DNA from 2 places in the Lacticaseibacillus sp. YLM2-1 genome. Region 2 is predicted to be linked to the other one. Evidence: a T-box and tRNA genes for the amino acid it is inferred to sense, from the RefSeq annotation. Region 2 holds a T-box; the other holds one or more tRNA genes.
The links. The T-box of region 2 lies ahead of AC07KQ_RS06330 (valine--tRNA ligase). A T-box ahead of a tRNA ligase gene usually reads a tRNA of that ligase, here a tRNA-Val.

Region 1: it encodes a tRNA-Val, which carries the amino acid that the T-box ahead of AC07KQ_RS06330 (valine--tRNA ligase) is inferred to sense. The anticodon was not compared.

Annotation. Positions count from the first base shown of each region.
Region 1 covers NZ_CM152617.1:860,541-874,734, reverse strand. Annotated here, with positions in the region: gene AC07KQ_RS04265 (lysylphosphatidylglycerol synthase transmembrane domain-containing protein) at 1-293, opposite strand, end outside; gene AC07KQ_RS04260 (glycosyltransferase family 4 protein) at 306-1,334, opposite strand; gene AC07KQ_RS04255 (glycosyltransferase family 4 protein) at 1,337-2,545, opposite strand; gene AC07KQ_RS04250 (APC family permease) at 2,832-4,394, opposite strand; gene AC07KQ_RS04245 (sigma-70 family RNA polymerase sigma factor) at 4,928-5,476, shown strand; tRNA gene AC07KQ_RS04240 (tRNA-Leu) at 5,750-5,833, opposite strand; tRNA gene AC07KQ_RS04235 (tRNA-Cys) at 5,880-5,950, opposite strand; tRNA gene AC07KQ_RS04230 (tRNA-Gln) at 5,993-6,064, opposite strand; tRNA gene AC07KQ_RS04225 (tRNA-His) at 6,073-6,145, opposite strand; tRNA gene AC07KQ_RS04220 (tRNA-Trp) at 6,157-6,227, opposite strand; tRNA gene AC07KQ_RS04215 (tRNA-Tyr) at 6,234-6,314, opposite strand; tRNA gene AC07KQ_RS04210 (tRNA-Phe) at 6,319-6,391, opposite strand; tRNA gene AC07KQ_RS04205 (tRNA-Asp) at 6,435-6,508, opposite strand; tRNA gene AC07KQ_RS04200 (tRNA-Met) at 6,516-6,589, opposite strand; tRNA gene AC07KQ_RS04195 (tRNA-Ser) at 6,600-6,691, opposite strand; tRNA gene AC07KQ_RS04190 (tRNA-Glu) at 6,701-6,772, opposite strand; tRNA gene AC07KQ_RS04185 (tRNA-Ser) at 6,777-6,864, opposite strand; tRNA gene AC07KQ_RS04180 (tRNA-Ile) at 6,894-6,967, opposite strand; tRNA gene AC07KQ_RS04175 (tRNA-Gly) at 6,982-7,052, opposite strand; tRNA gene AC07KQ_RS04170 (tRNA-Phe) at 7,072-7,144, opposite strand; tRNA gene AC07KQ_RS04165 (tRNA-Asp) at 7,150-7,223, opposite strand; tRNA gene AC07KQ_RS04160 (tRNA-Met) at 7,231-7,304, opposite strand; tRNA gene AC07KQ_RS04155 (tRNA-Ile) at 7,353-7,426, opposite strand; tRNA gene AC07KQ_RS04150 (tRNA-Met) at 7,435-7,508, opposite strand; tRNA gene AC07KQ_RS04145 (tRNA-Pro) at 7,535-7,608, opposite strand; tRNA gene AC07KQ_RS04140 (tRNA-Arg) at 7,613-7,686, opposite strand; tRNA gene AC07KQ_RS04135 (tRNA-Gly) at 7,747-7,818, opposite strand; tRNA gene AC07KQ_RS04130 (tRNA-Thr) at 7,852-7,924, opposite strand; tRNA gene AC07KQ_RS04125 (tRNA-Lys) at 7,966-8,038, opposite strand; tRNA gene AC07KQ_RS04120 (tRNA-Val) at 8,041-8,113, opposite strand; rRNA gene rrf (5S ribosomal RNA) at 8,122-8,238, opposite strand; rRNA gene AC07KQ_RS04110 (23S ribosomal RNA) at 8,361-11,278, opposite strand; rRNA gene AC07KQ_RS04105 (16S ribosomal RNA) at 11,498-13,067, opposite strand; gene AC07KQ_RS04100 (CvfD/Ygs/GSP13 family RNA-binding post-transcriptional regulator) at 13,545-13,928, opposite strand; gene AC07KQ_RS04095 (peptidylprolyl isomerase) at 13,992-14,194, opposite strand, start outside.
Region 2 covers NZ_CM152617.1:1,283,938-1,298,131, forward strand. Annotated here, with positions in the region: gene ezrA (septation ring formation regulator EzrA) at 1-834, shown strand, start outside; gene AC07KQ_RS06315 (cysteine desulfurase family protein) at 1,143-2,300, shown strand; gene thiI (tRNA uracil 4-sulfurtransferase ThiI) at 2,317-3,534, shown strand; gene AC07KQ_RS06325 (redox-sensing transcriptional repressor Rex) at 3,840-4,493, shown strand; T-box leader at 4,576-4,777, shown strand; gene AC07KQ_RS06330 (valine--tRNA ligase) at 4,868-7,510, shown strand; gene AC07KQ_RS06335 (bifunctional folylpolyglutamate synthase/dihydrofolate synthase) at 7,802-9,079, shown strand; gene AC07KQ_RS06340 (HAD family hydrolase) at 9,269-9,913, shown strand; gene radC (RadC family protein) at 9,975-10,643, shown strand; gene AC07KQ_RS06350 (rod shape-determining protein) at 10,783-11,784, shown strand; gene mreC (rod shape-determining protein MreC) at 11,873-12,733, shown strand; gene mreD (rod shape-determining protein MreD) at 12,735-13,265, shown strand; gene AC07KQ_RS06365 (septum site-determining protein MinC) at 13,279-13,935, shown strand; gene minD (septum site-determining protein MinD) at 13,936-14,194, shown strand, end outside.

The sequences.
Region 1 (14,194 bases), 420 kb from region 2:
CCACCAGAAGCCATCGGCGTAATTGCATTAAACAATTGTTCAACCAACGGCACACGCAAAGCGGTTTTAAAGTCTAAATCATCAGCTTCACTTCGAATAAAGATCTGAACCACAAAAGTTTCAATGATCCACGACCCAAACATGAGCAAAAAAGCCACCAGCAGCCACTTGAGATCAAGCGTCAATAGTTCGTGGATTAATTGTGCGCCGTTCAGATCACGAGCTTCATAAATAAAAATACCGGCGCCAATCAAAATCATGATTAAGACAGCCAGTTTGTTCTTCCGTGTCATATAACTCCTCGGCTAGTGCTTCCCCAGTGCAGCTTGATGAAGATAGAAATCGTGCCAGACTTTTTCAAGTCGGCTTTCATCGTAAACTTCAGCAGCTTGTCGACTCTTAGTTGCATAAGTTGCCAAAAGATCATGATCATCCGCAAGTGCCCGCAATCGAGACTGCATATCGTCAACATCAACAGCCGTGATGGCATAAGGTGTGATGATTTGGTGATACAGCTCAAGATCCCGCACCATCACTGGCGTTCCCGTTGCAAAAGCCTCAAGGACGGACATTGGGAACAGCTCTTCATAAGAAGGCAATAAGAAAACATCGGCCATATTGTAATAGTCAATCATTGTCTCTCGTGGCATAATCCCAGTGAAATCCAAGTTTGCCGGGGCTTCTGCTACGGCCTTCTTCAAATGGTCGTAGCCTTCAGTAATGCGGCCAAAAGAGAACCCACCTGCCCAAACAAAACGAAATTCCGGATTTTGTTTTGCTAATTTGATAAAATCGCTGACACCCTTACGATCCTGCACCTGACCCGCGCCAAAAATGACAAAATCATCAGGTTTAAAGCCATTGGCATGTCGCAAAGCCTGCCGCTTTTCAGTGGATACTGGATGAAACGTTCGTTGCGATACGAAATTAGGAATATAAGTCACTTTGTCGCGACTGATCCCATAAGCTTCTAACTTAGGAATAAAATTCGGGTTCACCACCACTAACTGATCCATTCGCTTATAAAAAGCCAACGTATACTTATCAAGCGTCCACCGCGCCACTCGCGGCAACTTCAGACTCGCATCCAGTGTACTCGGCACAAAGTGAACAAAGCCAATCTTGCGACCCCGTTTTTTGGAGAAAGTAGATAAATAAAATTTAGGATCAATCGTATGATAATGGCTGATGTCACTACGCGTATAACGATTGACGTTAACTTCAAATTCATTTGAAAAATCGTGTTTCAGCAAGCCCATCAGTTCTGTGTAGACTGCGCCAACTCCTTGTCCTGCAACCTTATTGGCAGAGGAAAACATATTAATAACAATCATATTTAACCTTTCATGGTCCGTTTACTGGAATCTTCATCGGTCCATGGTGCAGCTTCATCGGCCTCATTAGGCGAATAGTGTGACAAAATGTCTTGATAGAAATCCAAAACCCGATCGCCAAATCGATCTGCAGAAATTGCCGCTAACTTTTCTTGACGCGGCTTAGCATCATCGTAAGCATTTGGATGTTTCAAGTAATTCACGACCTGATGCACCATTTCAGTCTCAGTTGAAAATGTTGTCCCTAACGCCGGATCATCCAAAAGTTGATCCGTATAATCCCCTGTCAAGGCAACCACTTTCCGATCCGCCGCCATCGCTTCGATATAAGTTAACCCCTGTGACTCGGAGTCACTTGCCGATACAAACACATCGCCAACCCGGTAATAGTCACCAACATCATCATGGTCAATTTCACCGGTGAATCGGACATGCTCCTTGAGACCCAGCTCAGCGACTTGCGCCTCTAAGTCTTCACGCGCAGGCCCATCGCCAACAATTAACAGCACCGCTTGGGGCACCTGTTCCAGAATTTTAGGCATGGCACTGATCACCTTATCAATTCGCTTTTCATACGCGACCCGACTGAGTGAGACCAAAACCGGGACATGCGCCAACCCGAGCTTGTCACGTAAATACGGATCTTTTTGCTGGGCAAACTGAGTCAAATCAACCCCAGTTGGAATGATTTTGATCTCAGTTTTGACGCCATATCGCCGCAGCGTATCATAAACGCGTTCAGAAGGCGCAACAACGCCACTGACATGATAAAGAAACGCCCGCGTAAACTGCTTCACATGATAAGGCTTCAGCAAATGACCATTCAGGACATAATGCAGATAATCCTCATACATAGTGTGATAAGTATGGATTGTCGGAATTTTCAACTGCTTGGCGACAAATTTGCCGATATACCCCATCGAAAATTCAGTTTGTGTATGAACAATGTCCAAGTTCAATTCCTTCGCCACTGCGTAAGCATGAAAAAGCCCACGAACCGCAATTCGCCGATCCGTGAATGAGACAAACGGTACACTGGTAAATCGGAATAAATTAGGTTCAACGGCGTCGTCCGGCACATGCGGATCAGTCGTTGTAAAAATATAAACCTGATGGCCCTTACGCTCCAGATCGTCCTTCAAGGTCTTGATGGACGTCGCGACGCCACTGACTTGTGGAAAGTAGCTATCTGTAAAAATCCCGATATTCACCTAATCCCCTCCAGACGTCATTTGTTTAGTATAAGTATAAAGATAGGCATAGCTAAATGCAATTTTCCCTCAAACCTTTAAAATTATCTTACCTTGTCGCCATCACACCATCATCAGGCAAAAGTCGTAAGTTATGCCATCTAGCATTTTATCAAACGAGCCTTCACCACCGGCGGCTCAAAGCATCTGCGGCAATGGCCAAGAATCAGAATGTCTTCCATCATACCAAAAAACACGTCGATGATCATGTTTCTGACCAGAGACGTGTTTTTTCTAATAAAAGTTGCTACTGCCGCGGCATTTTAACTTTGTCATTCACTCTTGCAGCGCGTCGGAAATATTTAGAGAAAATGTGACTATTAATTCCCCAAGCATAAAAGCCCAAAGCACCAATGATAATGACAACAAAATCTAAAGGATAGTGAATCCAATTCAAACCATTAAACTCACTGCTGCCAATAAGTGAGATGAGTGACAGGAATAGCAAATATACCAGCATCCAAGCTGCCGCCTTCAATTGCTTAAGCGTGCTTGCCCAGCCTGATCGCCATTCATAGAACAAATAGAAAGGAATACCCAAGAAAATAACGCCGATCACTTCAACCGTTGTCGGCCATTTTGCCCAGTAAGCCGCTAATGAGGTTAGCACAAATGACAATGGTGCCATCACCCGCAAGAGACTCGACTTCACTGGCCGCTTAAAATCCGGGGCCATGTCACGCAAGGAGATGACCGTAATAGGACCTGTCAGGTAAGCAATCAACGTTGCCGTGGAGATGACGCTAGCTAACGTACCCCAAGATGGAAAAATCGAAACCATAACCATGCTAAGCAACGCATTCACCACCATCGCCACTCGTGGTGTACCATACTTTTCATCAAGTTTCCCAAGAAATTTGGGAATATGGTTGTTGCTGACCATCGCCTGCAACGCCCGCCCAGATGAAGCAACAAATGAAACGCCAGTCCCAAACGGGGAAACAAAGGCATCCATATATAACAAAACTGATAACCAGTGAATACCCAGCAGAATCGCCAAGTCAGCAAATGGGGAGTTGAGATTCAACCCTTGCCAACCATGTGCTGCTAACAGCTTCGGCGAAATTGTCGTGATAAAAACGCTTTGCAATAAAATGTAAATGACCGCACTAATCAGTAACGAAATTGCAATTCCGCGCCCAATATTTTTTTGCGGTTTCTTAACATCGCTTCCCATGTTGATGACGGTTTGAAACGCGTTAAAGGAAAAAATAATCCCAGAAACTGAAGTGGCCGCAAAGATAGGTGCGCTCCCATAAGGCATGAAGGTTGCTAAAGAATGCCCATAATTGCCGGGATGGAAGCTTGAAAGTGCCAACAGCGTGATCGTCAGCAAAGGCACCCCAATTTTGAAGATCGAGATGAAGCTCGTGAATCGTGTCAGTAATGAGACTGACCAATAGTTAAGTAACGTAAAAATAATGATGAAAGCAAACACCACCAGCAACCCCTGCGATGTGATACGCCCATCAGCCAAAAAACCGTGCGTAAAGCTAGCCCACTGCCACGGCCATGATGCCATATATTGCACGGCAGCCACTGCTTCAATCGGCAGCAACGTCACTAGCGAGATCCAGTTGGCCCAAGAAGCGATAAAGCCAACTAAAGAACCGTGCGAGTACTGAGCATATTTGCTCATTCCGCCTGATTCAGGAAACATGGTCCCAAGCTCAATGTAATTATAAGCAATGATGCCAATAATCAAGCCGCCAATCACCCAAGACAGAATCGCCGCCGGACCAGCTACTGCTGCTGCTTCCCAAGAACCAAAGAGCCAGCCTGAACCAATCAAGGAACCCAAAGCCAGCATAACTAACTGAAATAGACCAATTTTATTATTTTCTTTATTTGAAGAAATTATCGAATACCTCCCTAAAAAAGTAACTCGTTTAATATAACGCATGTCATGATCAATGTAAAATTGATTATTCTTTATAAATTCGCTATTTTCCCGATGGTATCGCATATGAAGGCGCCAACATTATTTTTTTAAAATTGCCGTTCTAAGATATCTAAAGCTGCCTTCACGCCATTAAAATATCATCATTTTTTGTCATACCAATTTTCAAATCATGCTTGTAATAACACGCTCTCCGACCACCGAATCACCAATTAACAATAGGTCATTCTACTGCCCCCTTTCTATTCCTTTAAAGATGTCGTGACTCTTAAAAAAATCGTGAAAAAAATACTAAAATAATGTTGTCAATATTGCCCCAACATATGCCTTTGGTTGTAAGCATTCTGTTCCCCTAAAAAATATTCATGAACGATTGTTCGCTATTCAATTGGAAACGCTTTATTGTAGAATGAAAAAGCTAGTAAGTCGGGGGAGGAGGAGATATGAAAGCCACAGAGTTAACATTAATCAATGAAGCAATCACAAACTCAACTGCATTCAGCCAATTGTTTAAGCAATATCGACCGCTAGTCCTAACGGTGTTAAGACCGTACCATCTCAGGGATTTTTCACATGAAGACTGGTTACAAGAGGCCAGGATTGCGATGCTCAAAGCAATTACTCGATATGATGGCTCTAGCGGATCCCAATTTGGTCCCTACTATCGAATGGTATTGCAGTCACACCTACGTTCAGTCTTGCGGAAACACTTTGCGCATAAACGCCGCATCGACGCGACCGCAATCCCAGTTGAAGACAGCGCACTTGAATCTCTTCAAGAACGTCTGGCTCTCAGATCGTATGAAGATGGTCTACTTATGCGAATCGAGTTTGCACAGTTTCTGGCACGGTTGTCACCTTTGGAATATGAGGCCTTCGAGGCAGCTGTCATCAGTCAGACAGACAGTTCTGAAGATCCTTTGCTGCAGCGTCATCGTCGCGCATTGGAACGGTCTCGGATCAAGATATTGAAGTTCTCTCGCGAAGAATAGCAAGTCAACTGGCAGCAATCGTCAAAAAGGACAGTATCAGATAACGAAAAAAGACTCAGGAGCATCTTACTTTTACGTAGGATGAAGAAGCGCTGGGTCTTTTTTTCGTGTGTCAGAAATCATACAATTTTCATGCAAAAACAGCGGCCCCATGATTTGTGCCAAACTGTACACTTTTTTAAATCGGGTGTGATCAAAAATGTATTGGGAACATCTTTGTTTGTGGCACAGATTTTCAAGGCAAAAAAAAAACCTTCCTAGGAAGGTTTGTGATACCGGTGATCGGGGTCGAACCGATACTCCATCGCTGGAACGGGATTTTGAATCCCGCGCGTCTGCCAATTCCGCCACACCGGCATAATATTAAATGATAATACACTCTCTTGGCGATTGCCGCAAGATAAGGCGGTGATCGGAATCGAACCGACGATCAAGGTTTTGCAGACCCATGCCTTACCGCTTGGCTACACCGCCATATTTCAATTAAGTGCCTTTCCCCTATGGCAGTTGGAGAAATTGGGGTAGCTGGATTCGAACCAGCGCATGACGGAGTCAAAGTCCGTTGCCTTACCACTTGGCTATACCCCAGTAAAAAGGGCGGTATGTGGGGATCGAACCCACGTATGCCGGTGCCACAAACCGGTGTGTTAACCGCTTCACCAATACCGCCATTATAAAAGCAGGGATAGTAGGAGTTGAACCCACACTGACGGTTTTGGAGACCGTAGTTCTACCATTAAACTATATCCCTATAAAATGGAGGAGATAGGATTCGAACCTATGAACCCGAAGGAGCGGATTTACAGTCCGCCGCGTTTAGCCTCTTCGCTACTCCTCCATAATGGCGCGGGACGGAATCGAACCGCCGACACATGCAGCTTCAATGCATTGCTCTACCGACTGAGCTACCGAGCCATTTGGAACTAAACTATTGTATTTTTCTCTCAATTGAGAGAGACGGTTCCAACGGGACTCGAACCCGTGATCTCCTGCGTGACAGGCAGGCGTCCTAACCAACTAGACCATGGAACCATATAAATTGCGGGAGCAGGATTTGAACCTGCGACCTTCGGGTTATGAGCCCGACGAGCTACCGAACTGCTCCATCCCGCGATAATTATAAAGGAGAATGAGGGATTCGAACCCTCGCGTGGACTTACGCCCACCTGACGGTTTTCAAGACCGTTCCCTTCAGCCAGACTTGGGTAATTCTCCATCTAAACATGACCCGTACGGGATTTGAACCCATGTTACCGCCGTGAAAGGGCGGTGTCTTAACCACTTGACCAACGGGCCACAACGGAGAAGGAGGGATTTGAACCCTCGCACCAGTTTCCCGGTCTACACCCTTAGCAGGGGCGCCTCTTCAGCCACTTGAGTACTTCTCCATGTGTATATGAAACTATAAATGGAACAATGGGCCTAGGTGGACTTGAACCACCGACCTCACGCTTATCAAGCGTGCGCTCTAACCAACTGAGCTATAGGCCCATGATCATAACCGCAGCGGGTGACGAGAATCGAACTCGCGACAACAGCTTGGAAGGCTGTGGTTTTACCACTAAACTACACCCGCATAAAAATGATTATGAATATGGCGCGGGACAGAATCGAACTGCCGACACATGCAGCTTCAATGCATTGCTCTACCGACTGAGCTACCGAGCCGCAAACGGTCCCAACGGGACTCGAACCCGTGATCTCCTGCGTGACAGGCAGGCGTCCTAACCAACTAGACCATGGAACCATATAAATTGCGGGAGCAGGATTTGAACCTGCGACCTTCGGGTTATGAGCCCGACGAGCTACCGAACTGCTCCATCCCGCGATAACAATAACATATCGATTATACCGAACAGCGACCACCCTGTAAAGATGGACCTTGTAGGGCTCGAACCTACGACCGGACGGTTATGAGCCGTCTGCTCTAACCAACTGAGCTAAAGGTCCAAGCTCAATCGCGGCGGGGGGGATCGAACCCTCGACCTCCCGGGTATGAACCGGACGCTCTAGCCAGCTGAGCTACACCGCGAAAAACTAAGGGACAAAAATGTCCAATCGGGAAAACAGGATTCGAACCTGCGACCCCCTGGTCCCAAACCAGGTGCTCTACCAAGCTGAGCTATTTCCCGATAATGCACCCAGTAGGAGTCGAACCTACAACCTTCTGATTCGTAGTCAGACACTCTATCCAATTGCGCTATGGGTGCAAATCATGATAATGCCGAGGATAGGTTTGACCAAGCACACCCTCGGCACTGTGCTTGGAAAGCGGAAGACGGGATTCGAACCCGCGACCCCCACCATGGCAAGGTGATGTTCTACCACTGAACTACTTCCGCATGAAACATGGTGCTATCAAATTATTGGTACCATGCCGACTAAAGGATTCGAACCTTCGACCCCCTGTTTACAAGACAGATGCTCTACCAACTGAGCTAAGTCGGCGAAAAATCGACTTGAGCCGCCATTTAAAACCAATAATTCTCTGAGCCGTGACAGGCTCGAACTGTCGACCCACTGATTAAAAGTCAGTTGCTCTACCAACTGAGCTAACGGCTCAATGGAGGATACAGGGCTCGAACCTGTGACCCTCTGCTTGTAAGGCAGACGCTCTCCCAACTGAGCTAATCCTCCATATGTAAGCGTGGCAGCTTCCTACCCTCGCAGGCAGTTTCCCACCAACTACTCTCGGCGTGAAGAAGCTTAACTTCTGTGTTCGGCATGGGAACAGGTGTATCCTTCTTGCTATCGCCACCACACTTATGAGAACTTTGCGCTCTCAAAACTGGCTATCATTGTTTAATTGCTGCCTTGAACTTAACGTACTTGTCATCGAAATGTGTTCGCAGTCGCAGAAACCTGCGCCTGCTTGCACGCTTACTTGGTTAAGTCCTCGACCGATTAGTACTGGTCCGCTCCATGCATCGCTGCACTTCCACTTCCAGCCTATCTACCTGATCATCTCTCAGGGGTCTTACTTCCATATAGGAATGGGAAATCTCATCTCGAGGGGGGCTTCACACTTAGATGCTTTCAGCGTTTATCCCTGCCGTTCATAGCTACCCAGCGATGCGCCTGGCGGCACAACTGGTACACCAGCGGAACGTCCATCCCGGTCCTCTCGTACTAAGGACAGCTCCTCTCAAATTTCCTGCGCCCGCGACGGATAGGGACCGAACTGTCTCACGACGTTCTGAACCCAGCTCGCGTACCGCTTTAATGGGCGAACAGCCCAACCCTTGGGACCGACTACAGCCCCAGGATGCGATGAGCCGACATCGAGGTGCCAAACCTCCCCGTCGATGTGGACTCTTGGGGGAGATAAGCCTGTTATCCCCAGGGTAGCTTTTATCCGTTGAGCGATGGCCCTTCCATACGGAACCACCGGATCACTAAGCCCGACTTTCGTCCCTGCTCGACTTGTCAGTCTCGCAGTCAAGCTCCCTTATACCTTTACACTCTGCGAATGATTTCCAACCATTCTGAGGGAACCTTTGGGCGCCTCCGTTACATTTTAGGAGGCGACCGCCCCAGTCAAACTGCCTACCTGACACTGTCTCCCGCCACGATTAGTGGCGCGGGTTAGAGTGTTCATACAGCTAGGGTAGTATCCCACCAACGCCTCCATCGAAACTAGCGTTCCGATCTCTACGGCTCCTACCTATCCTGTACAAGCGGTACAAACACTCAATATCAAGCTACAGTAAAGCTCCATGGGGTCTTTCCGTCCTGTCGCGGGTAACCCGCATCTTCACGGGTACTATAATTTCACCGAGTCTCTCGTTGAGACAGTGCCCAAATCATTACGCCTTTCGTGCGGGTCGGAACTTACCCGACAAGGAATTTCGCTACCTTAGGACCGTTATAGTTACGGCCGCCGTTTACTGGGGCTTCAATTCTGGGCTTCGCTTGCGCTAACTCATCCTCTTAACCTTCCAGCACCGGGCAGGCGTCAGCCCCTATACATCATCTTACGATTTAGCAGAGACCTGTGTTTTTGATAAACAGTTGTTTGGGCCTATTCACTGCGGCTGACCTTGCGGTCAGCACCCCTTCTTCCGAAGTTACGGGGTCATTTTGCCGAGTTCCTTAACGAGAGTTCGCTCGCTCACCTGAGGATACTCTCCTCGACTACCTGTGTCGGTTTGCGGTACGGGTAGTTTATTTCTCACTAGAAGCTTTTCTTGGCAGTGTGACATCAGGAACTTCGCTACTATAATTTCGCTCCCCATCACAGCTTGTCCTTAAGACTGCAAGCATTTCACTCGCTGTCAGACTTGCTGCTTGGGCGCACATTTCCAGCCGTGCGCTTTCCTTAGCCTCCTGCGTCCCTCCATCGCTTAAACAAAATAAACTAGTGCAGGAATCTCAACCTGCTTGTCATCGACTACGCCTCTCGGCCTCGCCTTAGATCCCGACTAACCCTGGGAGGACGAGCCTTCCCCAGGAAACCTTAGTCATACGGTGGATCAGATTCTCACTGATCTTTCGCTACTCATGCCGGCATTCTCACTTCTAAGCGCTCCAGCCGTCCTCACGATCGACCTTCAACGCCCTTAGAACGCTCTCCTACCGCGCACCCTTACGGGTGCACCCACAGTTTCGGTATTATGCTTAGCCCCGGTATATTTTCGGCGCAGTGCCACTCGACTAGTGAGCTATTACGCACTCTTTAAATGGTGGCTGCTTCTGAGCCAACATCCTAGTTGTCTGTGCAACGCCACATCCTTTTCCACTTAGCATAAATTTAGGGACCTTAACTGGTGATCTGGGCTGTTCCCCTTTCGACAATGGACCTTATCGCTCACTGTCTGACTCCCGGAGTAAGATCGATGGTATTCGGAGTTTATCTGAATTCAGTAACCCTTGATGGGCCCCTAGTTCAAACAGTGCTCTACCTCCATGATCCATCCTCCGAGGCTAACCCTAAAGCTATTTCGGAGAGAACCAGCTATCTCCAAGTTCGTTTGGAATTTCACCGCTACCCACAACTCATCCCAGCATTTTTCAACATACATGGGTTCGGTCCTCCAGTGTGTTTCACCACACCTTCAACCTGGTCATGGGTAGGTCACTTGGTTTCGGGTCTACATCTGCTTACTCATTCGCCCTGTTCAGACTCGCTTTCGCTACGGCTCCGACTTTTCATCTTAACCTCGCAAGCAAACGTAACTCGCCGGTTCATTCTACAAAAGGCACGCCATTACCCATTAACGGGCTTTGACTAATTGTAGGCACACGGTTTCAGGAACTGTTTCACTCCCCTTCCGGGGTGCTTTTCACCTTTCCCTCACGGTACTGGTTCACTATCGGTCACTAGGGAGTATTTAGCCTTGGGAGATGGTCCTCCCGGATTCCGACGGAATTTCACGTGTTCCGCCGTACTCAGGATCCTGGACGGAGGGTTCGACGTTTCGCTTACAGGGCTTTCACCTTCTGTGGCGCAGCTTTCCAGCTGACTTCGACTACGTCGGACTTTGGTAACTCCAATGTCCAGTCCTACAACCCCGAGAAGCAAGCTTCTCGGTTTGGGCTCTTCCCACTTCGCTCGCCGCTACTATGGGAATCGAGTTTTCTTTCTCTTCCTGCGGGTACTGAGATGTTTCAGTTCCCCGCGTCTGCCGCCGGCCAGCTATGTATTCACTGACAAGCAATACACTGATGTGTACTGGGTTCCCCCATTCGGAAATCTCCGGATCAAAGCTTACTTATAGCTCCCCGAAGCATATCGGTATTAGTTCCGTCCTTCATCGGCTCCTAGTGCCAAGGCATCCACCGTGCGCCCTTTGTAACTTAACCTGTACTGACTTGCGTCAGCGGTTATGCGATGCGAATTTCTTTTTCAGAAACTCATACAAATACGCTGTGTTCTCGGCAATTTAAAACAATTAATACAATGATATCCAGTTTTCAAAGAACAAAGTCGCACCCGTTAGGGTGCTTGAGGGTGATCCCCTCAAAACTAAACAAAGTTTCGTGTGTGCAGGTTTCCGTCAGACTTTCAGTCTGTTTCCTTAGAAAGGAGGTGATCCAGCCGCAGGTTCTCCTACGGCTACCTTGTTACGACTTCACCCTAATCATTTGTCCCACCTTAGACGGCTCGCTCCCTAAAAGGGTTACGCCACCGGCTTCGGGTGTTACAAACTCTCATGGTGTGACGGGCGGTGTGTACAAGGCCCGGGAACGTATTCACCGCGGCGTGCTGATCCGCGATTACTAGCGATTCCGACTTCGTGTAGGCGAGTTGCAGCCTACAGTCCGAACTGAGAATGGCTTTAAGAGATTAGCTTGACCTCGCGGTCTCGCAACTCGTTGTACCATCCATTGTAGCACGTGTGTAGCCCAGGTCATAAGGGGCATGATGATTTGACGTCATCCCCACCTTCCTCCGGTTTGTCACCGGCAGTCTTACTAGAGTGCCCAACTAAATGCTGGCAACTAGTCATAAGGGTTGCGCTCGTTGCGGGACTTAACCCAACATCTCACGACACGAGCTGACGACAACCATGCACCACCTGTCATTTTGCCCCCGAAGGGGAAACCTGATCTCTCAGGTGATCAAAAGATGTCAAGACCTGGTAAGGTTCTTCGCGTTGCTTCGAATTAAACCACATGCTCCACCGCTTGTGCGGGCCCCCGTCAATTCCTTTGAGTTTCAACCTTGCGGTCGTACTCCCCAGGCGGAATGCTTAATGCGTTAGCTGCGGCACTGAAGGGCGGAAACCCTCCAACACCTAGCATTCATCGTTTACGGCATGGACTACCAGGGTATCTAATCCTGTTCGCTACCCATGCTTTCGAGCCTCAGCGTCAGTTACAGACCAGACAGCCGCCTTCGCCACTGGTGTTCTTCCATATATCTACGCATTTCACCGCTACACATGGAGTTCCACTGTCCTCTTCTGCACTCAAGTTTCCCAGTTTCCGATGCGCTTCCTCGGTTAAGCCGAGGGCTTTCACATCAGACTTAAAAAACCGCCTGCGCTCGCTTTACGCCCAATAAATCCGGATAACGCTTGCCACCTACGTATTACCGCGGCTGCTGGCACGTAGTTAGCCGTGGCTTTCTGGTTGGATACCGTCACGCCGACAACAGTTACTCTGCCGACCATTCTTCTCCAACAACAGAGTTTTACGACCCGAAAGCCTTCTTCACTCACGCGGCGTTGCTCCATCAGACTTGCGTCCATTGTGGAAGATTCCCTACTGCTGCCTCCCGTAGGAGTTTGGGCCGTGTCTCAGTCCCAATGTGGCCGATCAACCTCTCAGTTCGGCTACGTATCATCGCCTTGGTGAGCCATTACCTCACCAACTAGCTAATACGCCGCGGGTCCATCCAAAAGCGATAGCTTACGCCATCTTTCAGCCAAGAACCATGCGGTTCTTGGATCTATGCGGTATTAGCATCTGTTTCCAAATGTTATCCCCCACTTAAGGGCAGGTTACCCACGTGTTACTCACCCGTCCGCCACTCGTTCCATGTTGAATCTCGGTGCAAGCACCGATCATCAACGAGAACTCGTTCGACTTGCATGTATTAGGCACGCCGCCAGCGTTCATCCTGAGCCAGGATCAAACTCTCATATAAATATGAGCTGTTCGAATAGCTCGATTTGTTGTTCTAGCGAATTGACTTCGCAAATGTTACTTTTTGCCTCGGTACCGAAGTACCAAGGACCCTGCACATTTAAACGAAACTTTGTTCAGTTTTCAAAGGACGACCTTGTCAAAAGACAACTTTGATAGATTATCATGACCAGCGTTACATGTCAACGTTTTTTTAAACATTGAATATTTATTCATCTGTTCTCGACGTCGCACATTGTGCAAGCCATCAACTTGATCTAATTAAGTATATCCGCTAAAGATCAGCGCCTTTTGTTTTGACAACAACAAGTATCATACCAGCACTTTAACGATGTAGTCAATAAAAAATTCATGCAAATTGAAACATTTTAAAATACCGAAAGATCGCGAACGTTTTCTCCAAAATTGCATAAAAATTCAGCATTTCTGCGAACATTATTCTATTCATCGTGACAAAAGTTCAGAAAAAAGAACCGACTCATTTGTGAGCCGGTTCTTCGTCTAAATGATCAAGTGCTTCAGCGACCCACCCGTCTAACCGAGCGGCAATCGGTGCAAAGCCTGTGTGAAATTTACGACTGGTCCAATAATGCTTGCGGCGACGCTTTTTACTCATTCTAGGCGACGCTTGTAAGGCACGTAAGGATAAACTGATTTTTTGGGTATATTCGTCGATGTCCAAAATCACAACTTCAACTCGCTGGCCGACGGTAAAAATATCGCTGGTGTCCTTGACATAACCATGCTGGCATTCTGAGATGTGCACTAAACCTTGCGTGTGCTCATCAAGCATGACAAACGCGCCATAAGGTTGAACGCCTGTCACTTTGCCAGTCAAGATATCTCCTATGCGATATTCCATTCTGACACTTCATTTCATTGGATTTCTCTTTGAGTATACCCTAAAAATCATTGCCGACCAATATTAGTCTTCAATCGTAACCTGATCAATCGTGACCGGTTCAACCGGCTTATCATTAGCACCTGTTTTGACTTTACTAATCTTCTCAACCACGGACAGGCCACTTAGGACTTGGCCAAAGACTGTGTGGCGATGATCGAGCCACGGTGTACCGCCTTGTTTATACGCTTCAATGATGGGTTCTGGGAATCCAGCCTCACTTAGTT
Region 2 (14,194 bases):
ATGTACGCGATTATGGAAAAGGAAATGCAGGCTAGAAAGCGCGTCGATGCTGCTGCGCCAGACCTGCGCCAATTTATTGATCACGCCTTGCGTCAAAATCGCGAGTTGCAGACAGAGCTGGATCATTTGAATCAGAGCTACACGTTGAATCACAATGAAATCAAAATTGCCAAGGATTTAAAGACGCAGCTTGATTCGATCGATGCCAACTATATTAAGGATACGGATGCGATTGAAGCTGGTAAGGCCGTTTATTCTTATGTGATTGAGCGGTTTGATGCCACCAAAGATGAGTTGACAGCGATTGAGAAGCAGCAGGTTCAAATTAATCAAGCGGTCGCAGGCTTAAAGAAAGGCGAGATTGTCGCCAACAAGCAGGCAGAGAATTTTGAACTGGATATGCGTAACATCAAACACGAAATTTTACGGCATCACCTACCTGGTCTGCCACAAGATTATGTGAGCCAGGTCAAGCACGTCACTGCCGAGATCGAGCAATTAAACCATGATCTTGATCAAGTGAAAATTAACATGGACGCGATTGCGAAGTTTCTGATTAAAATTGCCAGCGATATTGATGCGTTGAAAAAAGCTACCAGCGCTTTGATTGACGCTGCGGGTTTGACAGAAGAATTGATGCAGTATGCCAACCGCTATAAAACAACAGTGAAACCAGTCGCCGAAGCAGTGCATCAGGCTACTGAGTCGTATATGCAATTTGATTATAAGCAAGCCGCGGATACCTTAGCGACGGCATTGGAGCAAACCGAAGCCGGAAGCTATAAGAAGGTTGAGGATGCGTACCTTGCGCGGAAGAAAGCTTCATTATATTAGTGATTCGGATTTGGGAAAACCAGCCGGTGGTGGCTGGTTTTTTGTTTGGAGGTTGTTGTTGTGCGAATTTGTGGGTAATTTTCGTAGGACTTGTTGTACGAACTTTCTGATGTGATCTAGGCTCCGATAAACGCGCTCGCCAGTCCAGAAACCTGCGTGTAAGGACCTTGGTCGCAATGGTCAAAGTGCGACCATCACGCCCAAGGCCACTTACACTCCGGTTTCTCCCGGACTGGCTCGCGCTCTTGAAACTTACTAACTTTTTGTCTATAATTCAACGCAGTCACAATAACGGAAGGGGCCGGCAGATGATTTATTTTGATAATAGTGCGACGACGAAGATTTCGCCGGAGGCATTGGCTACTTATAATAAAGTCAGCACGGATTTTTTTGGTAATCCGAGTAGCTTGCATGCCTTGGGGACACGGGCAAATGAGGTTCTGCAAAGTTCACGGGCGCAGATTGCTCAGCTGATCGGTGCGAAACCAAACGAAATTTACTTCACCAGTGGTGGTACCGAAAGCGATAATTGGGTGATCAAGGGAACGGCGATGGCGAAACGTGAATTCGGCCGGCACCTGATCACAACCAGCATTGAGCATCCTGCGGTCATTAATACGATGAAGCAACTAGAAAAATTGGGCTTTGACGTGACCTATCTGCCGGTCGATCATCGCGGGTTTATCAACATCGATGATCTCAAAGCAGCGATTCGCAAAGATACGATTTTGGTCTCGATCATGGCGGTCAACAATGAAATTGGCAGTATGCAGCCGATTGTTGAAGCAGCACGCGTGCTGGATGCCTATCCCAATATTCACTTTCACGTTGATGCTGTGCAGGCAGTCGGCAAGGGGCTGGATGCTGCCTTGCAAGATCCACGGATTGATTTTATGAGCTTTTCGGGGCATAAGTTCCATGCTCCGCGTGGCACAGGGTTCATCTATGCCAAGGAAGGCCGGATGATCGCGCCATTGCTGACAGGCGGTGGCCAGGAAAATGACTGGCGCTCAGGCACGGAAAATGTGCCAGCGATTGCCGCAATGGCGAAGTCACTACGGCTCCTTTTGGCCAATGAAGCGGATAACGTGGCTCGTCAGCAAGCTGTTCGCAAACGAATTTACGATCATGTCAGTCAAAAGCCAAAGGTGACGATGTTCAGCCAATTGACCCCTGATTTTGCCCCGCATGTGTTGTGTTTCGCGATTGCCGGTGTCCGTGGCGAAACAATCGTCCACGCTTTCGAGGCGCAAGCTATTTACATTTCGACAACTAGTGCCTGCTCCAGTAAAAAAGGAACGGAAAGCAGTACACTCGCGGCAATGCATACCGATTCCCGGATTGCAACGTCAGCGATTCGTGTTAGCTTAGATGAAGCGAATACTTTGGCCGAGGCAGATGCTTTTAACAAGGCATTTGATACGGTTTATGCGAAGTTTGCTAAACTTGATAAGGCGACCGTTTAACTGAAAGGATTATAGTATGCAATATTCAGAAATTATGGTTCGTTATGGCGAACTTTCGACAAAAGGCAAGAACCGTCAAGCCTTTATCGGCCGGTTAAACGGCAATGTCACCCGTGCTCTGCACGAGTTCCCCAAACTCACGATTCGCCCTAAGCGTGATCGGATGCATATCGAATTGAATGGGGAGCCGAGTGATCAGGTGATGGCTCGGTTATCACAAGTTTTTGGCATTCAAAATTTTTCACCAAGTATTGCGGTTGAAAAAGATATGGATAAGGTGCATGCAGTTGCCTTGCAATTAATGAACGAAACCGCGCCAAAGGGCATTAGCTACAAGGTCAACACGCGCCGCAGTGACCACGATTTTGCCTTAGATACAAACGCCATGAATTTGGATCTGGGTGACTATCTGACAGATAAGCGACCTGATTTGGTTGTTAAAATGCATCAGCCCGACATGATTCTGCGGGTTGAAGTCCGGCGCGAGGCGATTTATTTGTCCACGAAGACCATTCAAGGGGCAGGTGGGTTGCCAGTCGGGACTGCCGGCAAAGCAGCTTTGATGCTAAGTGGCGGCATTGATTCGCCAGTGGCTGGCTATTACGCGTTAAAGCGGGGTGTGGACATTGAGATGGTTCACTTTTTCAGCCCGCCGTATACCAGCCAGCAGGCACTCAACAAAGCTAAGCAACTGACCGCGAAGTTGACGCCATATGTCGGCCGGATTTACTTTATCGAAGTGCCATTTACGGAAATTCAAGAGGAAATCAAGGCGAAAGTGCCAGAAGGTTATCTCATGACCGTTCAACGGCGATTGATGTTGCGGCTAACGGAAGCCATTGCTCAGCAGCGTGGCGATCTCGCGATTTTCAATGGCGAATCGGTCGGTCAAGTTGCCTCGCAAACGTTGGAGTCGATGGCGGCAATCAATGATGTGACAACGATGCCGATTATTCGACCGGTGGCAACGATGGATAAGAATGAAATTATTGCCGAAGCCGAGAAAATTGACACTTACGATTTGTCGATCATGCCATTTGAGGATTGCTGCACGATTTTTGCGCCGCCTTCACCGAAAACTAAGCCAAAGACAGATCGCGCGCGTTACTATGAAAGCAAAATTGATGTTGCCGGCTTGATGGATCGCGCACTGGCTGGCGTGAAAATTCAGGAGATCAAGTCATCGGATCAATTTATGAATCAAGATCAAGATGTTATTGCTGAATTACTTTAAAAAGAATGCCTGTTGTTTGCCTATTGATGCTAGTGGTCATGGCAAACAACGGGCGTTTTTATTTAATAAAGGAAACATTTCACAAAAGCTGAGACTTTTGACGGTTTTCATCTTTTGGTTATCTGTGGTGATAAAGTCAGAAGCACAGACCAAACTGCCCGGTCGCTGACAGATAATATGATAACATCAGTACAATCGTAACGATTCATGCCAGTCATTACTTTTGAAAAAAGATAGCCAAGCAAGCCGAATTCTGGTAAGCTAATATGTGAAAAGAGTAACAAAAGCGTGCGGAGGTGTTCAAAGTGGTAGTCAGCAAGCAGGCGTTATCACAGGCAACAATTAAACGGATTCCCGTGTATTATCGAACGGTTAAAGACTTGCAGCAGACCGGCGAGAAACGGGTGCGGTCTGATCGATTAAGTAAATTGGTGCACATTGCTCCAGCAACGATTCGACGTGATTTTTCTAATTTTGGCGATTTAGGCCGAAGTGGCTATGGCTATTCGGTTGACTTGCTTGCACAGGTTTTTGGCGAGTTGCTTGAAGTCCACTCAGAAGAACAGATGGCGTTGGTGGGTTGTGGTAATTTGGGCCGTGCCTTGCTGACGAATAATTTTCGCCGCAACCCTGATCTTTCTATCACGATGGGCTTTGACACCGATCCGCAATTAATCGGGACAACGATTGCCGGCGTGCCGATTTATGATTTGGCCGCTTTAGCTGAAAAATTGCGTCCGAGTATGCACACCGCTATTGTCTGCGTCCCAAGCTCGGCCCAAGCTGCAGTGGTGCGCCAATTAGAAGCGCAAAACGTCACTGCCATTTTGACCTTTGCTCCCAAACCGGTTCCTGCCAAACCGACAACCACGATTCGCTACATTGATCTCACCAGTGAACTGCAAGCCTTATTGTTTGTCGATCATCAAAAGCAGGTTAAACGAGTGTCGCAAGGGTAGCACAACTGAGCCGTAGCAGGCTATGTTTCCGAAAAGGATAGCGCTAGCGATTGACCCGTCAAAATCAACGGGTTATAATTCAGCTAATGCAATGATCAAGAGGGTCATGGTCTTTTTTTCCAGCGACAAGGTGGTTGGTGCAAACCTTGAAAAAGGCTATGGTTGTAGCTTGTGAGCTGCCGTCCTGAAGTGAGTAGGGAGCGGCCGGTGACAGCCGTTATCCTGAACCAAGTGGGGGATTGTTTCCCAATTTAGGTGGTACCGCGAGCTGACTCGTCCTAATTTTTTTAATTAGGGCGGTTTTTTTTATTCTCGTAAGTCAGCTTGCGGGCCGCGTTACTGCAGGAACAGAAAAAAATTGTGAGGTGGAGCCAATGAAAGAGCAAGCATTAGCACCTAAGTACGATCATAAGGCCGTTGAAGCTGGCCGGTATCAAGAATGGCTAGATGAGGATGTTTTCAAACCGAGCGGTGATCAAAAAGCCAAGCCATACTCGATTGTCATCCCGCCGCCAAATGTGACGGGTAAGTTGCACATGGGCCATGCCTGGGACACAACGCTGCAGGATATTGTGATTCGTGAAAAGCGGATGCAAGGTTTTGATACGTTGTGGCTGCCCGGAATGGATCATGCTGGAATCGCGACCCAAGCCAAAGTTGAAGCTAAGTTGCGTAAAGAGGGCATCAGCCGCTATGACCTAGGGCGCGATAAATTTGTTCAAAAAGTTTGGGAATGGAAAGACGAATTTGCCAAGACGATTCACAGTCAGTGGGCGAAGATGGGGTTGTCACTTGATTACAGCCGCGAGCGTTTCACCTTGGATAAGGGACTTAACGAGGCTGTTCGTAAGGTCTTCGTTGAGTTGTATAAGCAAGGCCTGATTTATCGGGGCGAATATATCGTCAACTGGGATCCGCAGGCCCGTACGGCGTTGTCGGATATCGAAGTCATTCATGAAGATGATAAAGGCGCCTTCTACCATGTGAAATATCCATTCGCAGACGGGAGCGGTTATATTGAGATCGCCACAACCCGTCCCGAAACGATGATGGGCGATACCGCCGTTGCTGTCCATCCTGGTGACAAACGCTATCAGGACTTAGTTGGCAAGGAGCTGATTTTGCCGCTGGCTAATCGCAAGATTCCAATCATCGAGGATGCGTATGTTGATCCAGCATTTGGGACAGGGGCGGTTAAAATCACGCCTGCACATGACCCTAATGACTTTCAGGTAGGAAATCGCCATGACTTAAAGCGGATCAACACGATGAATGAAGATGGCACGATGAACGAAAATGCTGGCAAGTACAATGGCATGGATCGTTTTGAAGCTCGGAAGGCCATGGTGGCGGATCTGGATAAGGAAGGTCTGTTACTGAAAGTTGAGCCAATTGTGCATAGTGTTGGTCATAGTGAACGCACCGGTGTTCAGGTCGAAGCTCGGCTGTCAACTCAATGGTTTGTGAAAATGAAGCCGTTAGCGGACGCTGCCATCAAAGCACAACAGGAAGCTGATAAAAAAGTGACCTTCGTGCCAGATCGGTTTGAGCACACCTATTTGCAATGGATGGAAAATATTCACGATTGGGTTATTTCTCGGCAACTTTGGTGGGGTCATCAAATTCCGGCTTGGTACAACAAGCAGACTGGCGAGACCTATGTGGGCATGGAAGCACCAAAAGACATTGAAAATTGGCAGCAAGATCCAGATGTTTTGGATACTTGGTTCTCAAGTGCTTTGTGGCCATTTTCAACGATGGGCTGGCCGGATACCGATTCACCGGATTACAAACGCTACTATCCAACGGACACATTGGTTACCGGCTACGATATTATTCCATTCTGGGTGGCTCGAATGATTTTCCAAGGGCTGCATTTCACTGGCGAGCGTCCGTTCAAGTACACCTTGATCCATGGCCTGATGCGAGACGAACAAGGCCGCAAGATGAGTAAATCCTTGGGCAATGGGATTGACCCGATGGATGTGATCGAAAAATACGGGGCCGATGCTTTGCGCTGGTTCTTGATTACAGGGAATAAGCCTGGTCAGGATACTCGCTTTAGTTACAAACAAGTTGAAGCCGCTTGGAACTTCATTAACAAAATCTGGAACATCTCCCGATTCGTGATGATGAATCTCGGGGACTTGGAGAAGCCGCAACAACCAGATCCAAGCACCTTCGATTTATCTGATAAGTGGTTATTTGCCCAATTGAACGAAACGATTAAGCAGGTCACTGATCTATCTGAACGCTTCGAATTCGGCGAAATGGGTCGGACTCTTTATAACTTTACTTGGAACGTTTTTGCTGACTGGTATGTTGAAATGAGTAAAGAAGTGCTTTATGGCGATGACGAAAAAGCGAAGGCAGCTAAGCGAGTTAACCTTGCTTATGCGCTTGACCAGATTCTGCGCCTATTGCACCCAGTCATGCCGTTTGTGACTGAAAAGTTATGGCTTGCTTTGCCACACGCAGGACAGTCAATTGTAACAGCCAGTTATCCAGTTGCTAATGATGCTTTTGAAAATTCGGCCGCTGTTGATGCCATGGATTCAATCATCGCTTTGATTCGTGGCGTCCGTAGCATTCGTAAGGATGCAGGTGCGCCACTCAAGACGAAGGTTGACATTATTGTCAAATTAACTGACCCGGCTTTGAAGCCAATTTTTGAGGACAATTTTGACTTTATTGATCGGTTTGTTAACAGCAAAGCTTTCACAGTAGGAACCGATGTTGCCGAGCCCAAAATGGCTGGCAGCACCGTGATCACGGGAGCAACAATCTTCGTACCGTTAAATGAACTGGTGGATCTTGATGAAGAGCGCGCTAAGTTGACAAAGGACGCTAAGAAGCTTCAGCAAGAAATCGATCGCATCGATAAAAAGCTGAACAATCAAGGCTTCCTCGCCAAGGCACCTGAGGCAGTTGTTGAAGAACAACGGACCAAGCGCAGCAATTTTGCCGATCAGCTGAACAGCACACAGCAGCGGTTGGCACAGTTGCAGCAGGCTTAATCAAGTTTCGCTTTAAGGTAACGATCAGATTGACGTTGGTTTGCTTTTTGTTAATAGATTGATTGAAAAGGGGACTGACCATGGTAACATGGCCAGTCCTTTTTGTTTGCCTATAGACGGCTGACGATTAAACGCTTTTGGCACAAGGTTACGTCTAGTTATCATTCAAAAATCACTGGGTAAACATCATAACTTCTCCAGAATTTCTGGTATCATGAAACTTATGAAGCTAGCACTTGCACGCTGGCATAGAAACCGGGCGCGTTCATGCCCTGAGGAAAGAAGTTGACCATGGACTACACCGAAAGTGTCGCGTATATTCATTCGTTTCCGCGCTTGGCCAAAACTGGCGATCATCAGCGCATTCTCACCTTGTTGCATGCCTTGGGTGACCCGCAAAAACGAGGCCATTATATTCATGTCACTGGGACAAATGGTAAAGGCTCAGCCGCCAATGCCATTGCCCATATCCTTGAAGCAAGCGGTTTGAGCGTCGGTTTGTATACATCACCGTTCATTATGCGGTTTAATGAGCGCATGATGATTGATCATCAGCCCATTCCTGATGCTGAGCTTGTTAAAGCGGTCGCTGTCGGACAACAGGCCTTAACCCAGCTGCGGCAAGCGACACCAGATTTCGGGGTCACGGAATTTGAATTTATCACGGCTCTGGCCTTTTGGTATTTTGATCAAAAACAGGTGGATTTGGCAGTGATTGAGGTGGGGATTGGTGGCGACACGGATTCCACCAATGTGATCACGCCGGTTGTAAGTGTGCTGACTGAGGTAGCTTTAGACCATCAAAAACTGCTTGGCGATACGATTACTGCGATTGCAACGCATAAAGCTGGCATCATTAAACCGCACGTCCCGGTTGTGACTGGCAATTTGGTACCAGATGCTGATGCTGTTGTGGCGGCAAAGGTTGCAGCAACAGCTAGCATGTGGTTGCGATTTGACCGCGACTTTTCCGTTCCTAAAGCGCGCTTGCATGGCTGGGGTCAGCGACTGACTTATGCCGACAAGGATGGTGAGCTGACAGACATAGATATACCGCTGGTTGGTGATTACCAACAGCGAAATATGGCAATTGCGATTCAGACGGCAAAAGTCTATGCCTCTGCAACGAATTGGCCGTTGAAGTCGCAGGAGATTCGCAAAGGGCTAGCGGCCAGTCGATGGCCGGCGCGATTAGAGAAGTTAAGTGACGAACCACTGATTGTGATTGACGGCGCCCATAATCCGGACGGCATCAAGGGATTAATTGCCGCATTGCACCAGCTCTTTAAGCAACCGGTGACAGTGATTGCTGGCATTTTGGCTGACAAGGATTATCACACCATGGCCGATGCACTAACGAAGGCATTTCATACCGTGTATCTCGTACCGGTACCAGGCAATGCCCGGGCTTTGCCTGAGGCTGGGTATGCAGCCTTGCATGAAGGCCAATTAAAGGATTCCTGGCAAGAAGCAATGGCCGCGAGCCTTGCTGACGATCCGGATCAGCCAATCATCTTAACCGGCTCGCTTTATCTGGCCGCTGATGTTCGACAAACTTTAAGAGCGTGAGCCAACCCGGGTAGAAACCGGAGTGTAAGCGGACCTGAACGTGATGGCAGGGCTTTGGCCATTGCGTTCAGGGTCCTTACACGCAGGTTTTTGGGCTGGCGAACGCGTTTCAGAAGAGCCGAGACCAGCTCAATTAGAACAGCGCGTGAGCAGTTTTTTTGTGTCACGAGCGACTTTAAGGAGGAGACCATGACGACTACCATTATTTTTGATCTTGATGGCACCTTGGTGAACACCGAGGCACTTTATCTCAAAAGCAATGTCAAAGCTGCCGCTCAACTGGGATTGCATCGCACTGAGGCTGATTTTCGGCCGTTAGTGGGTGCAGCCGGCCCCAGCGAGGCCAAAGTGATTGCCGACATGATTGGCGCCGAACATGCTGCTTGGTTTCAAAAGTTTTCGACGGCGGATGTTCTTGATCAAATTCAAGGCGGCGCAGATTTTGTTTTGCCAAATGTACAGCCAACTTTAGCGGCATTGACAACGGCAGGTTATCCATTGGCGCTGGCGACGAGTAGTCCGCGGCATTATGTGGATGTTGTCTTGGCAGCAACCGGCTGGCAGCGGCAGTTTCACCCGATTTTGACTGGCAGCGATGTACAGGCGCATAAGCCTGATCCTGAGATGTACGAAGCAATGAAAGTCAAGCTGGGAAATGTGCCAGCTGTTGTCGTTGAAGATACCCATGTTGGTGTTGAAGCGGCTGTTGGAGCTGGCCTGCCAGTGGTCATGATTCCTGGTATTGCGCAAAAACCCGATTCAAAAGCGACCGCGATTCTGTCATCAATCAGCGAATTACCAGCTTGGTTGAAAAATCAGCCTGCGTTTGCGTAATTTTCTAATGACACCGATAACTGATCGGTGAAGTGAGAAAATGCCAACAGGGGGAATTTTCATGGCAGATGCAGCAGAATTGCCACGTGAACGGTTATTAGCACATGGTCCGCAGGCTTTGACGGATGCTGAGCTTTTGCAGCTGGTGGTGCGAGCAGGGAATCAACATTATCCGGTTAAGCAGATCGTGAGTGAAGTTTTGGCGACTTATCCGAAACTTCAGGGCTTGGCAGAAGGGGATCAAGGCTTGCTTGAGCATATTCGGGGACTGGGCGCTGCCAAACGAGCTAGTATTTTAGCTGGGGTGGAGTTGGGGCGGCGGGCTATGCAACGGCAGACGGTTCGCTACGGGCAAATCAAAAATAGCGAACAGTTAGGCAAAACGATGATTTCTCGGTTTGCTGGTGTGAATCAGGAATCCATGTTGATTTTATTTTTAGATGTTAAGAATCAGATTATTACTGAACAGATTGCTGCAATTGGTACAGTAGATTCAGCTATGGCAGATCCGCGTATTGTTTTTAGAGAAGCGTTAAAGTTGAGCGCCACAAACCTGATTATGGTACACAATCATCCCAGTGGTGATCCCTCGCCAAGTCAGGCGGATCGGGACACCACGACTCGGTTTCAGTTGGCCGCCGCGTTGCTTGGCATGCATTTGATTGACCATCTCATTGTTGGTGGGGAACGCTATTATTCATTCGCGCGCGATGATCCGGAGTTCAATTAGGCAGGGGAACAAAGTTGTAAGCTTTTCTCAAATTGCCCATCTGGCATGAAAATCGGGTAGTTTCACATTTTGTCACAGAAATAAATATGCTATAATGCATGGAGTTATACGAAATGAGTCAGCATAAGGGGAGAACGTCTTGTTTGGATTTGGATCAAAAAATATCGGGATCGATCTTGGCACTGCAAATACCTTGGTTTACGTTGACGGTAAAGGCATCGTTTTAAACGAACCTTCCGTTGTCGCGAAGAATACCCAAACGGAAGAAGTCATTGCGGTTGGTGAAGAAGCTCGCGACATGATCGGTCGTACCCCGACCAATATCGTGGCGATCCGCCCAATGAAAGATGGGGTCATCGCTGACTACGATACAACGGCAGCCATGTTGAAATACTTCATGCAAAAGGCGCTCGGCAACGGTAGCCATCCGCAGGTCATGATTTGTGTGCCTAGCGGTGTGACCGAAGTTGAAAAACGCGCCGTGATTGATGCGGCTAAAGTTGCTGGTGCACGCGATGCATTCGTCATTGAGGAACCTTATGCTGCTGCGATCGGTGCTGGCTTGCCAGTTATGGATCCTACCGGCAGCATGGTTGTTGATATTGGCGGCGGCACGACTGACGTGGCGACCATCTCACTTGGCGGTATCGTGTCCAGTCGTTCTATTCGAGTGGCCGGTGACAAGTTTGATGAAGCGATCATCAATCACTTACGGCAGAATTTCAACCTGTTAATCGGTGAGCGAACAGCTGAAGCCATGAAGATTCAGATTGGCTCAGCATCTGTTGAAAAAGCAAAAGATATTGACGGCATGACGGTTCGCGGTCGTGATTTGTTGAGTGGTTTACCGAAGACAATCGAAATTTCAGCGACTGACATTGCCAGTGCCATTCATGAAAATGTTCTTGATATCATTACAGCAATTAAAGAGACGCTTGAAGAAACTTCTCCAGAAATTGCTGCCGATGTCATTGATCATGGGATTGTTTTAACAGGTGGCGGTGCCTTATTGAAGCACTTGCCGGATGTCATTTCGGATGAAACCAAGGTACCGGTCTTCATTGCCCAAGATCCATTGGATTGTGTTGCCATCGGTACTGGCGAGTCATTGAAGAATATTGATGTCCTAAAGAAGCGTTAACAGCCCATAAATGAAGATGGTTCGTGTGTGGCAAGAGGCTGGGATGATTTGATCCTGGCCTTTTTTCGCGAGTATGACGGAGGAACCAATGCAGAAATTCTTTTCCAATAAAAAATTGATCGCCCTCATGATCGCGTTGCTGGTCAGTCTTGGTTTGATCGCAGGGTCGATGTATGCGAGTAATAATCGTAACACCCCGCCATTTATTCAACGGATTGCCAACGATGTCGTGGGCATTGGCGGTCGCTTGGTTGCCATTCCTGGGGATTTTGCTCGGAATGGCTTGGATGACATCAACAACCTTTTGGATACCTTTCAGGAGAATCAACGGCTAAAAAGTCAGCTGGATAATTTAGCTCAGACGAAGGTTCAGGTGCAGACACTTAAGCGGGAAAACAAGCAGCTGAAAACTCAGTTGAAGTTAAACGGCACCTTGACCGATTATTCTCAAATTAGTGCCGCGGTGATTTTACGGACACCAAGTGACTGGCGCAACATGGTTGTGATTAATCAAGGCAGCGCTGCTGGCGTCAAGAAAGGTATGCCGGTTATGGCCGGTTCGGGACTGATTGGTCGAGTTGTTGAAGTCAATCGGACGAACGCCAAGGTTGAGATGTTGTCGACGGCTAACAAGTCTAGTGATCGCATCGCCGCCGCTGTTGAAACTAAAGGCGATAAAGAAGTGAACGGGATCATTACTGGTTACGACGAGAAGTCCGGTGATCTCATTTTGGGTGAGCTGAATACTGATACTGATATTAAAAAAGGCGACGATGTTGTCACCAGCGGGTTAGGCGGTATGACCCCGAAAGGCTTACTCATCGGGAAAGTTGCCAGCGTCAAAAAAGATGACTATGGTTTGGCCAACAGTGTTTACCTAACGCCTGCCGCCAGTCTGAATGATGTTACTGTGGTGACCGTCATTTCGCGCACGATTGCAGGTGACTAAGATGCTGAATGAAAAACACTTTACTGGTCATTGGTGGGTTGTTCTCCTGTTGTTGTTGCTGATGTTGATTGATGGCAGTCTGGCATCGGTATTAGCCCAATGGATCATGCGCCCAAATTTTATGGGCACGCCGCAGCTGACATTACTTGGACTCATCATGATCACGTTATTTGTCCCTGAGGAAAAGTATATTACTTGGATTGCTGCGCTCATTGGACTCTTGTTTGATACGTTTTATACTGGCATTTTAGGGGTCAATGCACTGCTCTTTCCATTAGTCATTTATACCATTCGACAGATTCGGCCGTATATTCCGCGAACACCGGTGTTTGTCGGTATGGTTTATATTATTGGGTTATTACTGTATGGCATTGCGAACTACATCATGAATCGGTTTATCGGTTTCGGTACTGGAAATGTCGTGATGCTTATTGCAAACCACCTCGGCCCTGGTCTGACAGTCAACTTGGCGTTGTTTGTCATTGTATATGGGCCGTTGCACCGTTTGTTAGACAATTTAGCTGAAGAATAGTTGGGGTGATGATGTGGACAGTGTCGTCTTAAAAGGTCGTAACGATGGTCTGGCGCTGCAGCTTCAAGATACAGCAGATTTTGAGCAGATCATGCGCACACTGAAAACATTACTAGGCAAACTTTACGAAGAAACGCCAACTGGTGATGTCAGTTACCGACTTGAAACCGGAAACCGTTTGCTGACCGAGGAGCAATTAGCCGATATTCAAAAGATTTTTGCTGATTTTCCGCGTTTTTCAATTAATGGGGTTGTCAGTGCGGTGATCGACAAAACGGTTGTTAACGAAATGATTGCAGCCAAAACAACCCATCGCATCGGTGGCGTTATTCGTTCTGGTCAAACCATCGATTTGATGGGCGACGTGCTTTTTCTCGGCGACCTTCATTCTGGTGCTACCTTGTCTGCTTCTGGTAATATCTTTGTGATGGGTCAGGTTGGCGGCGTGGTTCAAGCCGGCAGTCAAGGAGATGCTCGTGCCGTTGTTGTCGGTGATTTGAAAGGTGCGGGGCAGATTCGAATTGCTGATGTCGTGGAGATTGTGGCAGATCATTACGATCCTGACCGACCAGTGGCTTATCTGAATGAGTTACATACGATGACACATGCGGGATTAGCGGATCTGGCCAGCATTCGACCGCGATTATTCAAGCAAATGGAGGCAATGTAGATGGGTACTGCGTTAGTTGTCACATCAGGAAAAGGCGGCGTCGGCAAAACGACATCGTCTGCTAATATCGGGACAGCTTTGGCTCTGCAAGGGAAAAGGGTCGTTTTGTTGGACCTTGATATTGGTTTGCGAAATCTGGACGTCGTGATGGGTTTGTCAAACCGAATCATCTATGACATTGTCGATGTGGCAACCGGTCGCGCTAAACTACATCAGGCTTTGATCAAGGACAAACGGTTTGATGACTTGTTGTACTTAC